Regions from separate parts of the Lactococcus sp. AK05 genome, predicted to be linked through region 1. Evidence: riboswitches for the same ligand, from Rfam matches in the RefSeq annotation. Region 1 holds a riboswitch; the other holds the start of a gene.

Region 1 (3,137 bases):
TATAAATATGTATACTAGAAAGAAAATTGGATACGTTTTAAATTTCAATATCACAAAAAATAAATTAATAAAAGAATATAAGGTTTATTATAGTAATCAAGGGAGATTTGAAAAAATATCCATTATTGAAAACAACGCTGAAAAAGGAGTTAAGGCCGTGGAATATAAAAATAATTTAGCAACAATATCCAAACTTCAACAAAAATTATATGGTTCAATTATTCAAAAAAGAAAAATTCCGTTGATAAATCTTCAAATGCTTTATAACTGGCTGAATTATAAGAGATTTAATTTATGAGAACAAAGGATGAAAATGATGAACAAAAATACACAGAAAACAGATACTACTCCGAAAAAGAAAAGAATTTTGCCATGGTTAATTCCTTTGATTGTGGGGATGATATTTTTATCTCTTGTGGTTACCCTTTTTAGTGTTTCCAAAGTAGCGAAAATTTATCATCAGGTAGAAAAACAAGAGTTACTAGACGAGGTAACTCACTCGATAAATAATGGGAAAAAGCAGCTTGTAACTTCTCAAGGTTCAAATCCATTTTATATAGATATTAAAGCAAGTGAAAGTGGCACAGATACCATTGTTGTAACTTTGATAGTCGAAAATGATTATGTTTCTTATGTCAAAAATGATATGCCTATGATAAAAAAATGGATAATAGAGGGAATGGAGAGTGCAGAAGGAATAAAACTTACAAAATCAGAACATCAATGGGTTAAAGAGATGAATTTTAAAATGAGATTTGTTTTAAAGGACAAGACAGGAAAAATTCTTGAGAGTTTTGATTATAAAATTAAATAATATTTAACTATATTGGACTTTAATAAAGTAGGGTGATGTTCGCTTGTACTATCTGTCTGTGAACTTTTAATGTTTGATTTTAATTTGTTAACTTAAAGAATACGTTTTTATTTCTTGACAATCTTTAAATTTAAATGCTATACTTTAGCTACAATTGAATAAATCTTCAGGGCAGGGTGTAATTCCCTACCGGCGGTATAGCCCGCGAGCTGCTTGCAGCATGATTCGGTGAAACTCCGAGGCCGACAGTATAGTCTGGATGAAAGAAGATAATAAAACCATAATACTCTAGTCAGTATTATGTCTATTTAGCCTAAAACTCTGGAGTGAATTGATATAATTCACTCCATTTTTGGTTTTTTGAGCTGCTTTTTTGCTCGAAAAAAAATAGAAAATTTATCAAAAGACCCTGAAATTTTATTTTAGGGTCTTATTTTTTATTAGAAAGGATGAATAGATGAAAAAAGACGAATACTACATGGATTTAGCAATTGTACTTGCAAAAAAAGGAGGTGGTAATGTCAACCCTAACCCTCAAGTAGGAGCCCTTATTGTCAAAGAAGGAAGAATTATTGGTCAAGGTTATCATGAAAAATATGGGGAAGCTCATGCGGAAATCAATGCTTTTAAGAGTTGTAACGAATCTCCCGAAGGAGCCACGCTTTATGTGACCTTAGAGCCTTGTGCGCATCAGGGAAAACAACCCCCTTGTTTTGAAGCGATAATAAAAAATAGAATTAAGCGTGTTGTTATCGGGCATTTAGACCCCAATCCCTTAGTTTCAGGAAAAGGAATTAAAGCAATGAGAGAAGCTGGAATTGAAGTTTCTATCAATGTTTTAGAAAAAGAATGTGAAGAATTAAATAAAATTTTCTTTTATTATGTTAGTCAAAGGCTTCCTTATGTCATGATGAAGTATGCAATGACTTTAGACGGAAAAATTGCGACATCAGCAGGTCAGTCAAAATGGATTACAGGTGAAATTGCAAGACAGAAAGTACATCAAGACCGTTCACGTTTTATGGCAATTATGATTGGTGTTGAAACGCTTATTTTAGATGATCCACAACTCTCTGTCAGGTTGGAAAATGGAAAAAACCCGATAAGAATCATTTGTGATACTCATTTAAGAAGCCCTTTAGCTTCCAAGATTATTTCTACAGCTACTGAAATTCCAACGATTATTGCTACAGCTGAGTCTGACCCCGAAAAACAAGCTCCCTTTCTTAAAGCGGGTTGTGAAATTATCTTAGTTTCTTACCTAGAAGGAAGATTGAATTTGAAAGAATTGACCAAAAAGTTAGGAGAAAAAGGGATTGACAGTATCATCTTGGAAGGTGGAGGAACATTAAATGCTTCGGCATTAAAAGCAGGGATAGTTCAAAAAGTTCAAACTTATATTGCCCCTAAAATATTTGGTGGAAAAGAAGCACCAAGTCCAGTTGAAGGGCATGGAATCGAGCAACCCAATCAAGCCTATCTCCTAGAAAGGCCTCAAATAACCTATCTAGGAGAAGATATTTTATTAGAAAGTGAGCTTCTTTAATGTTTACAGGAATAATTGAAGAAATAGGGGAAGTGAGTTGCCTGCAAAAAAGAGAAAAATCCTTCAAAATTAGTATCCGTGCTTCCTTGATTTTAGAGGATATGAAACTTGGAGATTCTATTTCAACAAATGGTTTATGCCTGACCGTTTCTGCATTTAATCAAAAAGAATTTACGGCTGATATTATGCCTGAAAGTCTAAATCGCTCAAATCTTAGGACCTTAAATGTGGGTGCCAAAGTTAACTTAGAACGAGCGATGCCTTTAAATGGCCGATTTGGCGGGCATATTGTGTCAGGGCATATTGATGGAGTTGGCCAGATTTTAGAAGTAAAAAAAGAAGAAAATGCCATCTGGTTTGAAATCAAAACGAGCTTAAATTTAATGAGATACATCGTCGAAAAAGGCTCAATTACGATTGATGGGATTAGTCTTACAGTTGCTCAGGTTAAGTCGAAATCTTTTAGTGTTTCCATTATTCCACATACGCTCAAAGAGACGATAATGGCAGATAAAAAAGTGGGTGATACTGTTAATTTAGAAAATGATATTTTAGGGAAATATATAGAAAAATTATGGGGCGATAGTAGTTCTTCGATGAAAGAATCTTCAGTAACTAAAGAAAAACTATTTAACAACGGATTTTTATAGGAGATAAAATGTTCCAATATAATAAAGTAGAAGAAGCACTTGCTGCACTTAAAGCAGGGGAAATGATTATTGTTAGTGACGATGAAAATAGGGAAAATGAGGGCGACCTTATCTGTGCGGCCGAATT
Region 2 (3,137 bases), 280 kb from region 1:
GAACTTCATCAGGAACGTAGTCACTTTTATTCAAAAGCTAAGACAGAAATTATCACTGATGAAACTGTGCTTTTGCAGGATAAATCTGCTTTAGATTTATTTCTAGCTTTTACCAAAATTCTTGAGTTGCAAAGACAACATTTTCAAGACGAAAATACAAAAATAGCAGCTGAGAAATTTACAATTGCTGATAAGATTTTAGAGTTAAGTACTAGATTTACAGAACAAAAAATATGTAAATTTTCAGATTTGTTTTCTAGCTCTACTAATAAAGATGAACTCGTCACCACTTTTATGGCTCTTTTAGAATTAATCAAAAATCAACAGATTTCTTTTTCTCAAGAAGAGCTTTTTGGAGAAATTATTTTAGAAAGAAAAGAAACTAGTGAATAAGACAGCAAGTTGTGAACTCTTACTTTTTGTATCTGGCGAATCTGGTTTAACTTTGGCAGAATTGTCAGCATTGACAGAAATGTCTAAACAAGCTTGTCAGCAACAAATTGATTACTTAAAAGAAAAATATCATTCTGATGAAGAATCTGCTTTAACGATTATTGAAACTGCAGGTAAATATCGTATGGCTACAAAAGAAGAGTTTGCAGAAATTCTTAAAAACTATGCCAAAACTCCTCTTAATCAATCGTTGTCAAAATCAGCTCTTGAAGTTTTATCAATTATTGCTTATAAGCAACCTTTAACTCGACTCGAAATCGATCAGCTCCGCGGAGTGAATTCCTCAGGTGTTCTCTCAACACTTCGTGCTTTTGATTTGGTTGAAAAGGTCGGGCAAGTTGAAGCACCAGGACGTCCAAGTCTTTATGCAACAACTGAATTTTTCTTAGACTATATTGGGATTAATCATTTAGATGAATTACCTGAAATAGATGAGTCAAGATTTATCGCAGAAGAACAAACCTTATTTAACGAAAGTGAAGAAAATGAGAATCAATAAATATTTGGCCCATGCAGGTGTGGCAAGCAGACGTAAAGCAGAAGAACTAATTTTAGCGGGAAAAGTAACGGTAAATAATGTTCCAATGACAAACTTGGGTTATCAAGTTTCAACTGGAGATATCGTTGAAGTTAATGGAGTAGCAGTTTATAACGAAGAACCCGTTTATTATCTTCTAAATAAACCAAGAGGCTATATTTCTTCAGTTAGCGATGACAAAGGACGTCAAACGGTAATGGATTTAATGCCACAAGTTAAAGAACGTATTTACCCTGTGGGACGTTTGGACTGGGATACAAGCGGTTTGCTTTTGCTTACAAACGATGGTGAATTTACGAATATGATGACTCACCCACGTCATGGTGTTGATAAGGTCTATGTTGCTAAGGTAGAAGGTCAAGCGAACAAAGAAAACTTGCGTCCTTTAACTTTAGGTATGACTATTGAAGGTAAAAAAGTTAGTCCCGCCCGTTATGAGATTATCAAACAAGAGAAAACAAAAAATCATTCGATTGTTAGTTTAACTATCCATGAAGGACAAAATCATCAAGTTAAAAAAATGTTTGCGGCTGCAGGACTTCCAGTACAAAAATTGAGTCGTATTCAATATGGAACTCTTACATTGGATGGACTTCCAACAGGACAATTTCGTCGTTTGAGTAAAAAAGAAGTTTCTCAATTGATTAATGCAGCCCAAGGAAATTAAGTGATTATTATAAAAGACAATTCTGATAAAGAGTTGTTTTTTTATTTCTTAAGCAAATCTTATTCTTGATAAGCAAACTATTTTTGTGCTATAATAAAATTATCTTCAGGGCACCGTGTAATTCGGGACCGGCGGTAAATAGGGCTTTGACCTTATGACTCCGCGATTCGCTACGGCGATTGAAGCAGTGAGAATCTGCTAGCGACAGTAAAGTCTGGATGGAAGAAGATGAACAATTTTTGTAGTGTAATCAACTTCGGTTGGATTACTGTTTTTAGCCAAACCAAAAATGTCTATCAACTTCCTCGAAATTTGAAGAATTATTTTCTCATATTTGGAGGTTTTTTTATGTCTAAAACACGTCGGATGGTATTAATTGCCATGCTTGCTGCACTATCAACAATCTTATTATTGCCGATTTTGCAGTTTCCGCTATTGCCTGGAATTGATTTTATGAAAGTTGAACTCTCAATCATTCCAGTACTTATTGGAGTCTTTACTTTGGGATTGGGTGATGGATTTATTATCCTCTTTATTCGCTCTATCTTATGGTATCTCCTATTTAATCAAGGGCCATCAACTTGGATTGGTGTGCCGATGAACTTCATTGCTTTGGGAATCTTCATGGCAATTGTTTGGTTCTTTACAAAGAAAAAATTCTCAATCAAAAACTATACAGTTGGTGTAGTTTTAGCAGCCATCGCATCAGTTCTTGTGATGATGGTGTTGAATGTTTTCTACGCACTCCCTCTCTATCGTTTAGCTGCTGGCTTTGATGTTGATAAAATTTTTGTTGGAGCAACTCATCTTTTTAATATGGGTTCTCTATCAGTTACTTTGAATCCAACTTATCTTTTAACAGTAGTTTTACCTTTTAATGCTTTGCAGTACATCATCTTTGCTCTGGTATTTGGTTTGATTGTTGCAGTGTTCAAGAAAAACAAAGTCGTAAAATTTTATAATGCTTAATAAAAAAAGAAATTTCATTGATTTGAAGTTTCTTTTTTTATTTAAATAGTAAATAAGTGGGAATCTCACTTCATATAGTCTGTTTTAAACGCTTTCTTTATGGTATACTAATATTTAGAATATTATAAAATAAAATGGAATAGACTGTATGAAAATTTTTAAAGATTTATGGTGGTTTTTTAAGGCAGAGAGAAAAGGTTATGGCGTTGGTCTATTAGCCCTTTTTATTGTTTCTTTAACTCACTTGATTCCGCCTTTAATTATCGGAAAAATTATTGACCATATTGTTAAGCGTAACCTTACTTTACCCTTAATTTTGAGTTTTTCTGGTATTTTATTGGTTACTGCACTCGTTGAATATGGCTTTCGTTTTCTTTGGTCTACAAATATTTGGGGTGAAGCCTTTAAACTGGAAAAAATAATCCGTAGTCGGCTTTTTAGGCATTTTTTAAGAATGGATACCCTTTTTTATCAGAGAAATCGGACTGGCGATTTGATGGCTCATGCGAC

What was found. A riboswitch is a leader RNA that binds a small molecule or an ion and turns the genes downstream of it on or off. The one in region 1 is predicted to bind FMN.
Region 2: linked by a shared signal. The riboswitch ahead of AB6B24_RS04175 (ECF transporter S component) and the one ahead of ribD (bifunctional diaminohydroxyphosphoribosylaminopyrimidine deaminase/5-amino-6-(5-phosphoribosylamino)uracil reductase RibD) in region 1 are both predicted to bind FMN.

The regions. Positions count from the first base shown of each region.
Region 1 covers NZ_JBFTEI010000001.1:596,187-599,323, forward strand. Annotated here, with positions in the region: gene AB6B24_RS02845 (hypothetical protein) at 1-298, shown strand, start outside; gene AB6B24_RS02850 (hypothetical protein) at 317-814, shown strand; FMN riboswitch at 973-1,089, shown strand; gene ribD (bifunctional diaminohydroxyphosphoribosylaminopyrimidine deaminase/5-amino-6-(5-phosphoribosylamino)uracil reductase RibD) at 1,272-2,360, shown strand; gene AB6B24_RS02860 (riboflavin synthase) at 2,360-3,010, shown strand; gene ribA (GTP cyclohydrolase II) at 3,019-3,137, shown strand, end outside.
Region 2 covers NZ_JBFTEI010000001.1:877,011-880,147, reverse strand. Annotated here, with positions in the region: gene AB6B24_RS04190 (segregation/condensation protein A) at 1-393, shown strand, start outside; gene scpB (SMC-Scp complex subunit ScpB) at 386-952, shown strand; gene AB6B24_RS04180 (pseudouridine synthase) at 939-1,658, shown strand; FMN riboswitch at 1,756-1,892, shown strand; gene AB6B24_RS04175 (ECF transporter S component) at 2,007-2,627, shown strand; gene AB6B24_RS04170 (ABC transporter transmembrane domain-containing protein) at 2,776-3,137, shown strand, end outside.